Regions from separate parts of the Streptomyces misionensis genome, predicted to be linked through region 3. Evidence: riboswitches for the same ligand, from Rfam matches in the RefSeq annotation. Region 3 holds a riboswitch; each other region holds the start of a gene.
The links. Region 3 has a riboswitch for S-adenosylmethionine ahead of BLW85_RS31490 (IclR family transcriptional regulator). Riboswitches for the same ligand answer to the same signal wherever they lie in the genome.
Positions count from the first base shown of each region.

Region 1 (4,833 bases), 2.9 Mb from region 3:
TTGGCGACCAGGTTCATGCCGTCCCGGATGGGGTTGACCAGGGCCACGTCGGCGAGCCGGTACGCGGCCAGCGAGCGGGCGAAGTCGTCCTTCACATGGAGCACCACCGGCGTCCAACCGTCCGTGCCGTAGCGCTCGTTGATCTCCTCGGCGACCCGTCGCACCTGTTGCGTGTACTCCCGGTAGACGGCCAGGTCCTGCCGGGACGGGTACGCGAACGCCACATGGACGACCCGCTCGCGCCACTCGGGGTGCGCGTCCAGCAGCTGCCGGTACGCCAGCAGCCCGCGCACGATGTTCTTGGACAGCTCGGTGCGGTCCACCCGGACGATCGTCCGGCGGCCCTCGCCGATCTCCGCCCGCAGCGCCGCCATCCGCTCGTCCACGTCCGCCTCGTGCGACCGCGCGCGCAGGAAGTCGGCGTCCGCGCCGAGCCCGTGCACCCCGATCCGGGTGCCGGTGGGAATCCCGGGCCCGAGCACCGCGTGGCAGCACTCGGTGAACGCGTCCGCCCACCGCCGCGTGAGGAACGCCGCCCGGTCCGCGCCCAGGATGCCGGTCAGCAGCTCGGCCGCGATGTCGTCCGGCAGCAGCCGGAAGTACTCCGCCGGGGCCCACGGCGTGTGCGAGAAGTGGCCGATGCGCAGGTCGGGGCGGAGCCGGCGGAGCATCCGCGGGGCGAGCGCCAGGTGGTAGTCCTGGATCAGCACCGCCGCACCCTCGGCCGCCTCCTGGGCCAGCGCCTCGGCGAACGCCCGGTTGTAGGCCTCGTACGCCGCCCACTGCCGCCGGAACCCGGCGTCGAAGACGGGCTCCAGCGGCGTCTGGTAGAGCATGTGGTGCACGAACCAGAGCACCGAGTTGGCGATGCCGTTGTACGCGTCGGCGAAGACCTCCGCGTCGATGTCCAGCATCCGCACCCGCTGCCCGCCGGTGTCCGCGACCGGCAGCAGCCCGCCGTCCGCGCGCCGGGCGGCCGCCCGGTCGCCGTCGCCCAGCGCGGCGCACACCCACACCGCGTTCGCCTCCGGCCCGATGGCCGAAAGGCCCGAGACCAGACCGCCGCCGCCCCGCCTGGGACGCAGCGCCCCGTCCTCGCCGACCGTGTACGAAACCGGGCCGCGATTGGACGCGACCAGCACCTCAGCACCGTGCGTGGAAGCCATGGTCCTCAACCTAGCCCGGCCCGGAAACACTCAAACGTACGGACCGTCCCCGAAAGCGGCCCTGAACAGCCGTACCTCCGGTTTCACGCCACCCGGCGGTGGGCGTACTCGGCGATCTCGGTCATCGGCGGGCGCTCCTCGGTGTCCACCGAGTAGGTGCGCGGCTCGAAGCCCGCCACCCCCCGCTCGAACTGGGTGAGCGAGGGCCGCACCAGATGGCCCCGGGCCAGCCGCAGCTGGGCGGTGCGGTAGATGGCCGCCGCCATCCGGCCGAGCGCCTGCCCGTCCTGGTGCCGGTGCTTGCGCACCCCCACGTCCACCTGGGCCAGCGCGTCCAGGCCCACCAGGTGCAGCGCGTCCACCAGCATGCCCAGCTCCACCCCGTACCCCACCGGGAACGGCAGCCGCTCCAGCAGCGAGCGCCGGGCCGCGTACTCCCCGCCCAGCGGTTGCACGAACCCGGCCAGCTGCGGCCAGTGCATGTTCAGCAGCGGGCGCGCCATCAGCTCGGTGACCCGGCCGCCCTGCCCCGCCGACCCGGCGAGCGGCCGGTCGTACATCGCCTTGACCAGCTGCACGTCCGGTTCGGTGAGCAGCGGGCCGACGATCCCGGTGACGAAGTCGGCCGAGAACTCCCGCAGGTCCGCGTCGACGAAGCAGACGACGTCCCCGCCGGCGACGAGCAGCGAGCGCCACAGCACCTCGCCCTTGCCCGGTACGGCGGGTATCCGGGGCAGGATCGCGTCGCGGTGCACCACCCGCGCGCCCGCCGCGGCCGCCACCTCGGAGGTGCGGTCGGTGGACCCGGAGTCGATCACCAGCACCTCGTCGACCAGCGGGACCCGCTCCACCAGCTCGCGCCGGATCACGGCGACGATCTCGCCGACGGTCTCCTCCTCGTTGAGCGCGGGCAGGACCACGCTGACCGCCTGGCCGGTGCGCTGCTTGGCCGCCAGGAGCTGGTGCATCGGCCGATCGTGCACGGACCAGGAGCGGTCGCTCAGCCAGCGCTCGACTTCTTCCAGCACGGTCCCGGGCTCCTCACGGTTGTCTCGCGGTACGGACGACTATCTCAACTGTCCAGGCCTTCGGTTACAGTCTTGAACAACGCCGATGACCATCGCATGTCGGGGGTCCACGCGCGCCGACAACCGCATACACAACCGAATACCGCTCATCCAGAGGGGCAGAGGGACACGGCCCGATGAAGCCCCGGCAACCCTCCAGCCGGTCTCGTTCTTCGAACAGCGAGGCTCCCGGCTAGGGAAGGTGCCAAATCCGTCTCGCGGCGAGATGCGTCGCGAGGAAGATGAGGAGAAAGGGCCTCGCCTCCCATGGCTGTGCAGACAGTTGCCTCCACCGGCAGTTCCACCGTCGACCTCGGCCCCGCCGCCGCCCTGAGCTGTCGGGAATGCGGCCACCGTGTCCCGCTCGGCCCGGTCTTCGCCTGCGAGGAGTGTTTCGGGCCGCTGGAGATCGCCTACGACTTCTCCGGCTACGACACCGAGGAACTGCGGGCGCGCATCGAAAGCGGCCCCGCCAACATCTGGCGCTACGCCCCGCTGCTGCCCGTCCCGGCGGACGTGGCCGACAAGCCGAACATCAACCCCGGCTGGACCAAGCTCGTCAAGGCCGACAACCTCGCCCGCGAACTCGGCGTCACCGGCGGCCTGTACGTCAAGGACGACTCCGGCAACCCGACCCACTCCTTCAAGGACCGGGTGGTCGCCCAGGCACTGGAGGCCGCGCGCGCCTTCGGCTTCACCACCCTGTCCTGCTCCTCCACCGGCAACCTGGCCGGCGCCGTCGGCGCCGCCGCCGCCCGCGCCGGCCTGCGCTCCTGCGTGTTCATCCCGCACGACCTGGAGCAGGGCAAGGTCGTCATGGCCGCGGTCTACGGCGGCGAGCTGGTCGGCATCGAGGGCAACTACGACGACGTGAACCGCTTCTGCTCCGAGCTGATCGGCGACCCGGCCGGCGAGGGCTGGGGCTTCGTCAACGTCAATCTGCGCCCCTACTACGCGGAGGGCTCCAAGACCCTGGCGTACGAGATCTGCGAGCAGCTCGGCTGGCGGCTGCCCGACCAGATCGTGGTCCCGATCGCCTCCGGCTCCCAGCTCACCAAGATCGACAAGGGGCTCCAGGAGCTGATCAGGCTGGGGCTCGTGGAGGACCGGCCGTACAAGATCTTCGGCGCCCAGGCCGAGGGCTGCTCGCCGGTGTCGACCGCCTTCAAGGCGGGCCACGACGTGGTGCGGCCGCAGAAGCCGGACACCATCGCCAAGTCGCTCGCCATCGGCAACCCGGCCGACGGGCCCTACGTCCTGGACATCGCCCGGCGCACCGGCGGCGCCGTGGAGGACGTCACGGACGAGCAGGTCGTCGCCGCGATCAAGCTGCTGGCCCGGACCGAGGGCATCTTCGCCGAGACCGCGGGCGGCGTGACCGTCGGCGTGACGAAGAAGTTGATCGACAGCGGGATCCTCGACCCGGCGAAGACCACCGTCGTCCTCAACACCGGCGACGGTCTGAAGACCCTCGACGCGGTGGCCGGCACCGGCCTGACCGCCACCATCCGCCCGACCCTGGACTCCTTCCGAGAGGCTGGCCTCGCATGAGCGTGACCGTTCGCATCCCCACCATCCTGCGCACCTACACCGGCGGCCGGGCCGAGGTCGCCGCCGAGGGCGCCACCCTCGCCGAGGTCATCGAGGACCTGGAGAAGAACCACACCGGGATCGCCGCCCGCGTCCTGGACGACCAGGGCAAGCTGCGCCGGTTCGTGAACGTCTACGTCAACGACGACGACGTCCGCTTCGAGCAGGGCCTGCAGACCGTCACCCCGGACGGCGCGGGCATCTCGATCATCCCGGCGGTCGCCGGCGGCTGCTGACCGAATGACCGATCATTACCTTCGGTAAGGACGGTTACGGAAGGTTCATCGGATTGCCCTCTCCGTGAGAGAAGCGGAGGGGGCAATTCTGTGTGATTGAGCGCGGTACAGTTGGGGAACACGCCCCGGATCACCGAGGGGAAGCCCTCGATTCCTCACCGCGAGCCCGATAAGAAGTAGCCAAAGTGCACGGGTTTTCCGCGGCTTTTGTGTTGTTTTCAGGGGCCCGACTTGCCCTGAACTCTGGTGAATTCTCCCCACATTCCGGATCGGTCGCGTCCAGAATTCTCGTCCAATTGACCTGTTGCAGACGGCAGTTGGACAGATACATTCAGCCGCGGTCGACGCGTTCCGGCGCACGCCCCCGACCGATTGGGGGGTGAGGTCTGACCCGGGTCCGCGAAGTGTGGATCTGTGCAAGGGCCAGTAATAGGGGAGTTAGGCATGGCTCAGGGCACCGTCAAGTGGTTCAACGCGGAGAAGGGGTACGGCTTCATCGCGGTCGACGGTGGTGCGGACGTCTTCGTCCACTACAGCGCCATTCAGATGGACGGCTACCGCACCCTGGAGGAGGGCCAGCGGGTCGAGTTCGAGATCTCGCAGGGCCAGAAGGGTCCGCAGGCCGACATGGTTCGCGTCACCGCCTGAACGTTTCTCGACCGCAGGGCCCGCACCTCGCACGAGGTGCGGGCCCTGCGGCATGTCCGGCCGGTGCGTTCGCCCGGGGCTGACGGCGGGCCCGTACCCGCGCAGGCGCCTGCGCCCGCCCGTCAC
Region 1 covers NZ_FNTD01000004.1:3,702,671-3,707,503, reverse strand. The annotation lists gene BLW85_RS18380 (alpha,alpha-trehalose-phosphate synthase (UDP-forming)) at 1-1,166, opposite strand, end outside; gene BLW85_RS18375 (glucosyl-3-phosphoglycerate synthase) at 1,250-2,194, opposite strand; SAM riboswitch class I at 2,338-2,482, shown strand; gene thrC (threonine synthase) at 2,501-3,784, shown strand; gene BLW85_RS18365 (MoaD/ThiS family protein) at 3,781-4,059, shown strand; gene BLW85_RS18360 (cold-shock protein) at 4,504-4,707, shown strand.
Region 1: it holds a riboswitch for S-adenosylmethionine, as region 3 does, so the genes downstream of both, thrC (threonine synthase) here and BLW85_RS31490 (IclR family transcriptional regulator) in region 3, are expected to answer to the same signal.

Region 2 (4,833 bases), 4.2 Mb from region 3:
GGGTGACGATCTACATGGTCACCCTGGTCGGCGGTGGCAACGACCTGTGGGCCACCCACTTCCACCTGTCGATCAACGCCGTGACCTGGTTCGTCCGGATCTTCTTCTTCGTCGGCCCGGTCATCGCGTTCCTGGTCACCAAGCGGATCTGCCTCGGCCTCCAGCGCCGCGACCGCGACAAGGTGCTGCACGGTCGCGAGACCGGCATCATCAAGCGGCTGCCGCACGGTGAGTTCATCGAGGTGCACGAGCCGCTCAGCCAGGAGCAGCTGCACACGCTCACCGCGCACGACCAGTACCAGCCGGCCGAGATCGGCCCGACGGTCGACGAGAACGGTGTCGAGCGCAAGGTGAAGGCCTCGGAGCGACTCCGGGTCAAGCTGTCCAACGCCTACTACGGCGAGGACAACCAGATCCCGAAGCCGTCCGTCGAGGAGTACAGGGAGATCACGAGCGGCCACGGCCACCACTGATCCCGCGTCGCCACGCCACCGAAGGGCCCCGTCCGCACCGCGGACGGGGCCCTTCCCCGTGTCCCGGCTCGATAGGGTGGGGTACGTAGGACCACCACTGTGTACGAGGAGCGGCTGATGATCGCTGTGACCCCCGCTGGAGGCGACACCGCGGCGGGCCGCTCCTGGCCCGCCCTGCTGAACGGCCTGCTGACCGGCCAGGACCTGTCCGCCGACGACACGGCCTGGGCGATGGACCTGATCATGCGCGGCGAGGCGACCGACGCCCAGATCGCCGGGTTCATGGTCGCGCTGCGCGCCAAGGGCGAGACGGTGGAGGAGATCTCCGGCCTGGTGCGCACCATGTACGAGCACGCCAACGTGATCGAGGTGCCGGGGCCCGCCGTCGACATCGTCGGCACCGGCGGCGACGGCGCCAAGACCGTCAACATCTCCACCATGTCCTCGATCGTCGTCGCGGGCACCGGCGCCAAGGTCGTCAAGCACGGCAACCGCGCCGCCTCCTCCGCCTCCGGCTCCTCCGACGTGCTGGAGAAGCTGGGCATCAACCTCCAGCTGACCCCGAAGCGGGTGGCCGAGGTCGCCGAGGAGGCCGGCATCACCATCTGCTTCGCGGTGAAGTTCCACCCCTCGCTGCGTCATGTGGCCGCCGCGCGCGGGCAGTTGGGCATCCGCACCACCTTCAACGTGCTCGGCCCGCTGACCAACCCGGCCAAGGTGCGCGCGCAGGCGGTGGGCGTCGCCGATCCGCGCATGGCGCCCGTGGTGGCCGGCGTCTTCGCCGAACGGGGCAACTCCGCGCTGGTCTTCCGGGGCGACGACGGCCTGGACGAGCTGACGGTCACCGACACCTCCCGGGTGTGGGTGGTGCGGGACGGCAAGGTCACCGAGGAGGTCTTCGACCCCCGGGACGTCGGCATCGACCTCGTCCCGGTGGACGCCCTGCGCGGCGCGGACGCCTCCTACAACGCGGAGGTGGCCCGCCGGGTGCTCGACGGCGAGCGGGGCGCGGTGCGCGACGCGGTGCTGCTGAACTCGGCGGCGGCCCTGGTCGCCCTGGAGCCGTCCGACGCCTCGCTCACCGAGCAGCTGCGCGCCCAGATGGCCCGGGCGGCCGAGTCCATCGACTCGGGCGCGGCCAAGCGGACGCTGGAGCGCTGGGTGGCGGCCAGCAACGCCTGAGACGCGGGGGTGATCGTCCCGCGATCCGGACACGGGTTGCGGGGCGATCACCCCTTCGCGTAATTTCCGTGGCAGGTCATGAGTGACAGTCATGAGGCCCCGGCCGACTGTCCGGCAACCCTCCGTCCGTGGCGGGGTGCCCCGGGTGAGGACCAGGTCGTAGGCAGCGAGGTCTACGGCAAGCGCGGACCCCTCGAACCCAGGGGTCCTGGTCGTACGAGGGAGCCTTCCGTGAGCAAGCGAATGCGCTAGGGCCGCAGAGCCCCGCCTCCGCGTACCCCTTTCACCTTTTTCCCGTACGTCCCTTCGGCGTACGTCCTCACGGGAGTCACCCCATGTCTCACTCCAGCGTTGTCGCCGACCCGTCGATTTGCTCCCCGCTGCCCGTTCTGGGACGAGATGTCACCGTCCCGCTCGTCACGGGCGGCGAAGTCACCTACGCGGCCCTCGACTACGCGGCCAGCGCCCCCGCCCTCCAGCGCGTCTGGGACGACGTCGCCGCCTACGCGCCCTACTACGGCAGCGTCCACCGGGGCGCCGGCTACCTCTCCCAGCTCTCCACCGACCTGTTCGAGAACGCCCGCCGCACGGTCGCCGGCTTCCTCGGCTGCCGGGCCGACGACCAGGTGGTCTTCACCCGCTCGACCACCGACTCGCTGAACCTGCTGGCCCGGGCGCTCCCGGCCGACTGCCGCGTCTTCGTCTTCGAGACCGAGCACCACGCCTCCCTGCTCCCCTGGCAGGACTCCCGGGTCACCTACCTCGACGCACCGCGCACCCCGCAGCAGGCGGTGCGGACCCTGGAGCGGGCCCTGGCCGACCGCGACCCGTACGGCCCGGCCCTGGTCTGCGTCACCGGCGCCTCCAACGTCACCGGCGAGCTGTGGCCGGTGCGCGAGCTGGCCGCCGCCGCGCACGCACACGGCGCCCGGATCGTCCTGGACGCCGCCCAGCTGGCCCCGCACCACCCCGTGGACATCGCCGACCTGGACGTCGACTGGGTCGCCCTGTCCGGGCACAAGCTGTACGCCCCCTTCGGCGCGGGCGTGCTGGCCGGCCGCGCCGACTGGCTGCGGGCCGCCGAGCCGTACCTCGCGGGCGGCGGCGCCAGCCGCAGGGTCACCCGGCGCGCCGACGGGGGAGTGGACGTGGAGTGGCACGAGAGTGCCGCCCGGCACGAGGCGGGCTCCCCGAACGTCATCGGCGCCTACGCCGTCGCCTCGGCCTGCAAGGCGCTCACCGAGGCCGGCTGGGCGGACCTGGTCGCGCGCGAGCAGCGGCTGATCGACCGGGTCCGCACGGGCCTCGCCGGGATTCCGCAGGTCAGGGTGTTGTCCCTGTTCGGGGACGACGCCCCGCGGGTCGGCGTGATCTCCTTCGTGGTGGAGGGCTGGAACAGCTCCCACTTCGCGGCGGCCCTGTCCGCCGAGTACGGCATCGGCGTCCGCGACGGCCTCTTCTGCGCCCACCCGCTGGTGCGCACCCTGCTCGGCACCGATCCGCAGACCCAGGGCGAGTGCGGCGCCCCCGAGGCCGCCCCCGGCGAGAAGTCCCTCAACGCCATCCGCGTGAGCTTCGGCGCGGGCACCCCCGACGAGCACGTCGAGCGCTTCCTGACGGCGGTGCGGGAGCTGGTGACCGAGGGTGCCAAGTGGACGTACCGCACCGAGGACGGCCGCTGCGTCCCCGCCGTGTGAGGACCGGGCGGGGCGGCTTTCAGGCGGTCAGGAGTCCAGCCCGATCGCGAAGGCCGCCTCCAGGTCGTGCTGGGAGTACGTACGGAACGCCACGTGGGTGTCGGTCCCCTCGACACCGGGGATCTTGCTGATCCGGCCGGGGATCACCTCGGCCAGGTCGTCGTGGCGCCGCACCCGCACCATGGCGATCAGGTCGTACGTGCCGGTCACGGAGAACACCTCGCTCACCGACTCCAGCGCGGCGATCTGCTCGGCGATCTCGGGGATCCGGTCCACGCTGGTCTTGATGAGGACGATCGCGGTGATCACGGCTGGTTCTCTCCCTCGGGTGCCGGAGCGGGTGCGGTTTTCACTCTAGCCCGCCCGTCTCCCGCCGCCGCCCTCCCGAGACCGCCCTCGCGGTCCCGCCGACCCCCGTACCGCACCCACGCGTAACCGAATCCCACGCCGAACCCCACCAGGTGCGCCAGGTACGCCACCCCCGGCCCCTGCACCGACCGTCCCGCCGCCACCCACTGCAACGCCACCCAGAACGGCAGTACGACCCACGCCGGGAACCGCAGCGGCAGGAAGAACAGGAACGGCAGGAGACTGGTGACACGGGCGCGCGGGAACAGGAAGAGAAACGCACCGAGCACCGCCGAGATCGCCCCCGACGCGCCCACCAGCGACTGCTCGGAGGTGGCGTTGGCCGCCGCGTACCCCAGCAGCGCCAGGTAGCCGCAGCCGACGTAGAAGAGGGTGAACTCCACGCGGCCCATCCGCTCCTCGGTCAGCACGCCGAAGACGAGGAGGAAGAGCATGTTGCCCAGCAGATGCACCCAGTTGCCGTGCAGGAACAGGGCGGTGACCGGGGAGAGCGCGTGTGCCGCGGGGGCGGCGAACAGCTCCGCCGGGACCACCCCCCAGTGGCGGAAGTACACCCGCTCCGTGTCGAGCAGCGCATACCCGGAGCCGTATCCGGGGACGATCCCGGACGCCGGGCCCAGTACGAAGATCAGGCAGCACAGGGCGATGAGGCCGTACGTCGTCGGCGCGGCCCTGAGCGCCCTGAAGGTCCTGCCGGCCGCCGTGCTCCACTCGCTGATCATGAATACAGAGCATGACGTAACGGACGCAAGCTGACATACCGCCTCGCCGCCGTGAACGGACGGGCGGCGAGCACCCGCCAGGCCGTAGGGTTACGAGCCACACGCGTCGGCCGCCGGCGCGGTCCGACCCGAGAAGGAAGCGAACAGGCACGATGACGGTTCCCCTGCCGACCGCCACGACGCGATGGCGCTGCACCCTCTGCGGAAACCTCACCCGCTTCGACGTCACCCGCTCGTCCAAGGTCGTGGAGTACGTCCACCTCGACCTGGCCGGCGAGCCGACGGTGGAGGAGCGCCAGGTGGTCAGTGAGACCATCGAGTCGGTGCGCTGCCGCTGGTGCAACGCGGTGGACCAGGTGGAACTCGTGGACAGGCCGGGCACCGGCTCCT
Region 2 covers NZ_FNTD01000004.1:2,419,919-2,424,751, reverse strand. The annotation lists gene qcrB (cytochrome bc1 complex cytochrome b subunit) at 1-473, shown strand, start outside; gene trpD (anthranilate phosphoribosyltransferase) at 591-1,655, shown strand; SAM riboswitch class IV at 1,730-1,846, shown strand; gene BLW85_RS12625 (aminotransferase class V-fold PLP-dependent enzyme) at 1,991-3,352, shown strand; gene BLW85_RS12620 (Lrp/AsnC family transcriptional regulator) at 3,380-3,661, opposite strand; gene BLW85_RS12615 (rhomboid family intramembrane serine protease) at 3,658-4,443, opposite strand; gene BLW85_RS12610 (hypothetical protein) at 4,596-4,833, shown strand, end outside.
Region 2: it holds a riboswitch for S-adenosylmethionine, as region 3 does, so the genes downstream of both, BLW85_RS12625 (aminotransferase class V-fold PLP-dependent enzyme) here and BLW85_RS31490 (IclR family transcriptional regulator) in region 3, are expected to answer to the same signal.

Region 3 (4,833 bases):
GACCACCGGCCGTACTTCATCAGCGACACCGGCGACAACCCCACGGCGGGCGGCGCCGGTGACGTCACCTGGGGCCTGACCCGGCTGCTGGAGCGCCCGGAGTTCCAGAAGGACGACGGACCGACCGTCCTGTACGCCTCGGTGCCCGGCCCCGCCGCCGTCGACACCGCGGTCGCCGCCGGCGTGGGCGCCACCGTCACCGTCACCGCCGGGGCCGAGGTGGACGACCGGCACGCCGGTCCCGTCACCCTCACCGGCGTGGTGCACGCCGTCCGGCACGGCGACCGCGACGCCGAGACCGAGGTCGTGATCCGCGTCGGCAGCGTGTACGCGATCCTCACCCGGCTGCGCAAGCCGTACCACCACGAACACGACTTCACCGACCTCGACCTCGACCCGCGCGCCGCCGACGTCGTCATCGTGAAGATCGGCTACCTGGAGCCGGAGCTGTTCGACATGGCCGCCGCGTGGAAGATGGCCCTCACCCCGGGAGGCGTCGACCAGGACCTGGTACGGCTCGGCCACCACCGCATCCGCCGGCCCATGTTCCCCTTCGACCGCGACATGGCCGACCCGGACCTGACGGCCCGGATCATCCCGGCCTCCGACCGGCCGCTCACCGGGGCCGACGAGTGACGGACCGCGCCGCCGCCCCCCACCGGGCCCGGTCCGGTCCGCCGGCCGGCACCGGCACGCCGCGAGTCGCCCTGGAGATCGCCGTCACCTCCCCGGCCGGCGCCCGCACCGCCCGCGACCACGGAGCGGACCGGGTCGAGCTGTGCACCGGACTGGAACTGGGCGGCCTGACCCCGTCGGCGGCCGCGGTGGAGTCGGTCGCGGCCGCCGGGGTGCCGGCGCACGCCCTGGTGCGGTGCCGGCCCGGCGACTTCGTGTACGACGCCGAGGAGGTCGCCCTGATGGTCGCCGAGGTGCGTTCGGTCGTCGCGTCCGGCGCCGCCGGCGTGGTCGTCGGCGCGCTGACCGCCGAAGGCGCCCTGGACACCGGGGCCGTCACCCGGCTGGCCGATGCCGCCCGTGACGCCGCACGGAGCCGGGGACGCTCGGTGGAGATCACCCTGCACCGAGCGATCGACCAGTCCGCGGACCCGGTCGCCGTCGCGGCCTCGCTCCCCGCGCTCGGGATCACCCGGGTGCTCAGCTCCGGCGGCGCGGCCACCGCGCCGGCGGGGCTGGCCACCCTCGCCGACATGGTCGCCGCCGCTCCCGGTGTGCAGGTGATGGCGGGCGGCGGTGTGCGCACCGCCGACATCCCCGCCCTGGTGGCCGCGGGGGTGGCCGCCGTGCACCTGTCCGCCAAGACCAGGGGCCGGCCCCGGCGCGGCGGCGCCTGGATACCCCTCGGTGTCTCGGGCGCCTCCGCCGCCGACGACACCCATTTCGTCACCGACGCGCAGGTGGTGGCCGAGGCCCGGCGGGCACTGGACACGGCGGACGGATACCCGGCGGCGCCCGGCGGGAGCGGTCAAACCGCCCTTTCCTGAAGGGAGTTCACTGCTCGGTGGGGGCGTGCGTGTCGAACGGATGCGCGACGGGGGCCGTTCAGAGCCTCCGCCGTGGTCCCCTCCCCTGAGTCGCTCCGCCCTCACCGGTCGGTGATCTCGGCGAGCCACGCCGTGTCCTCCGGGCCCGCCTCCGCGCGGCCGGGCAGCCACCAAATCTCGCCGCTGCCCAGGGCGACCGTGGCCCGTGGCCGCATCGGCCCCTGCCCGCCGCGCGCGAGCAGGACCAGTTCCCAGACCGTCGCCGTCATGGCGGGGAGCCGGGCGGCGCAGTCGGCGGCGACCCGCCGCGGGTTCCGGGTCCGGCCCAGGGACAGGTGCGGGGTGAACTCCGCGGCCGGCCCCCGGCAGCGCGGGAACCGCTGTCGCAGTGCGCGGTGCAGGTCCGCCCACGGCGCCGCGCCCGCCGCGGCCGGGTCGAGCCACACGGTGGAGTACGCCCGGTGCCGGAAGGCGCGCACCCCGGCCAGCCGCGCGGTGAAGACCGGCACCTCGGCCGCCGCCGCGGCGAGCAGCGGGGCGGCCCGCTCGAAGTCGGTCTCCGGGACGAAACCGAAGAGCACGTTGACGTGCGGCGGCCAGCGGTGGATCTGCGGATCGTGTTCCCGGCGGACGTCCTGGAGCGGCGGCCACAGCTGGGCGGGCGGGATCCACGCCACCGCCGTGCGGGCCGTCGGGGACACGTCGAGGACGCCGGCGGGCGCGGCCCGCGCCCGGCCCCCGTCCGCCTCGCCGTCCGTACGCATCACGCCTCCTCGCCCGCGAGCACCCCCTTCTCCAGGGTGCCGCCCACCGCGTTCCCGGCGGACGTCGTCACGGGGCGCCGCTCGGGGGTCCCGGGGCGGCGAAGGGCCTCGGTGAGCCGGGCGGCCGCCTCGACGACGGTCCGCGAGAGGTGGGCGCCGGGGTGGCGGGTGAGGCGCCGGACCGGGCCGGAGACCGAGACGGCGGCCACCACCTGGCCGGACGGGCCGCGCACGGGCGCGGAGACGGAGGCCACGTCGGGCTCGCGGTCGCCGACGGACTGGGCCCAGCCGCGACGCCGTACGCCGCTGAGGGTGGTGGCGGTGAAGCGGGCCCCCCGGAGGCCGCGGTAGAGGCGCTCGGGCTCCTCCCAGGCGAGCAGGACCTGGGCGGCGGAGCCGACCCGCATGGGCAGGGCGACCCCGACGGGAACGGTGTCGCGCAGGCCGGCGAGACGCTCGACGGCGGCCACGCAGATGCGCTCGTCACCCTGCCTGCGGTAGAGCTGGGCGCTCTCGCCGGTGGCGTCGCGCAGCCGGGTGAGGACCGGGCCCGCGGTGGTCAGCAGGTGGTCCTCGCCCGCGGCGGCCGACAGTTCCGAGAGCCGGGGGCCGAGGGTGAACCGGCCCGCCGCGTCCCGGGTGACCAGGCGGAGGCGTTCGAGCGCGACGGCGAGCCGGTGGACGGTGGGGCGGGTCAGACCGGTGGTCGTGACCAGTCCGGCCAGCGTGGCGGGTCCGGCCTCCAAGGCACCGAGGATCAGGGCGACTCTGTCGAGCACGCCCACGCCGCTCGTCTTCTCCATGAATGGGTACTCCAGTCTCAGATCCGCGAGCGCGGTGGGGGCGCGCTCACGGGGGCTCCCGGGTGAGGAGCGGTGAGGTCAGCGGGGGCAGGCCGGAAGGACCGGCCGATCGCCTGCGCCGGACACGAGACGGGTACACAGAGGGGCCGGGGCGGGAAGCGCCCGGGCGTCGGACAGCACAGAGAGCACCGTGTCTCCTCATCTTTCCCGCGCCGCGTTGGCGACAGGCCGGAGTTGGCACTGATCCCGCTCGGTGACGCGCGTGTCGCACGCCGACTCGACCGGGGAGTTGCCGGGGCTTCGTAGGGCCGGTCCCTCCACCCCTCTGGATGATTCGGGAGCAACTTTACAAGACGCCCCGGTGCGCCGGTCCGGGGGAGTCCTCGGCGCCCGCGCCCGGCGGCGCCTCCACGCGGTCGACCGCCACACCCTCGGCGTGTGGGCCGCCGGCTCGCGCCCCCTGTGGGAACTCCTCCGGGCGCTCTCGCCGCCCCGCAGGCCGACCGCCCGCTCCTGAGCGGAGCACCCACGACCGTGATCGCAAAGCGAAGGTAAGGTGACGCAAAAGGGGAGGGCATGTGGTCGAGATCGCGGCGTCGCGTCCGCGGCGGCTCGCACGGCGCGGGGTGACGCCAACGGACCAGACAGGGCGGTCGGTTGACGCGGCGAAGGGGAGGACGCGCGCGCCCTTCGGCGGTCGGGTGGCCGCGCGCCACGTGGTCCTCGCGACGCTCCTGGTCCTGGCGGGCACCGCTTGCGGCGGGCACACGCCCACGGGCACGGCGGGGTCCGCCGGCGTGGGCGACACGCTCTTCCCGGCCCTGGGCAACGGCGGTTACGACGTCACCCACTACGACCTGGACCTCGACTACGTCCCCGAGACCAACCGCCTGAAGGGCTCGGCCGTGATCACCGCGCGCGCCACCAAGGACCTGTCCCGCTTCGATCTCGACTTCACCGGGATGCAGGTGCGCGGCGCCACGGTCGACGGCGCGACGGCCCATGTCACGCGCGACGGGGCCGAGTTGACGCTGACGCCGGACAAGCCGATCGGCAAGGGGCGGACCTTCCGGACCGCGATCGAGTACGACGGCGTGCCCCGCACCATCGAGGACGACGAGGGCGCGGTGGAGGGCTGGGTGGAGACCGACGACGGCGTGGCGGCCCTCGGCGAGCCGACCGGGTCCACGACCTGGTTCCCGGGCAACCACCACCCGTCCGACAAGGCCACCTACGACATCACGGTCGCCGTTCCCAGGGACGCCGACGGCGACCCGTACGACGTGGTGAGCAACGGGGAGCTGGTGGCCGAGGAGGACCGGGGGAACCGGGTCGTACGCCACTGGCGTACCGAGGAGCCCATGGCGAGCTACCTCGCGACCGTCGCCGTCGGCACCTTCGCCATCACCAGGACCCGGACGTCCGACGGACTGCCCGTCCACCTCGCCGTGGACCCCGACGAGGCCCAAGCCGCCGAGGGGATCGAGGAGTTGGTGCCGGAGGTCGTCGACTGGGCGAGCGAACGCTTCGGGCCGTACCCGTTCTCCTCCACGGGCGCCGTCGTCGACCACCTCCCCGGCCTCGGGTACGCCCTGGAGACCCAGACCAAGCCGTACTTCGACTCCGCGCCCGACGAGACGCTGGTGGTGCACGAACTGGCCCACCAGTGGTTCGGCGACTCCGTCACCCCGCGCGAGTGGAAGGACATGTGGCTCAACGAGGGGTTCGCCACCTACGCGGAATGGCTGTGGCAGGAGGACCGGG
Region 3 covers NZ_FNTD01000004.1:6,590,726-6,595,558, forward strand. The annotation lists gene BLW85_RS31475 (M81 family metallopeptidase) at 1-636, shown strand, start outside; gene BLW85_RS31480 (copper homeostasis protein CutC) at 633-1,502, shown strand; gene BLW85_RS31485 (2'-5' RNA ligase family protein) at 1,604-2,266, opposite strand; partial or broken gene BLW85_RS31490 (IclR family transcriptional regulator) at 2,356-3,069, opposite strand; SAM riboswitch class I at 3,265-3,405, opposite strand; partial or broken gene BLW85_RS40360 (restriction endonuclease) at 3,470-3,586, shown strand; gene BLW85_RS31500 (M1 family metallopeptidase) at 3,771-4,833, shown strand, end outside.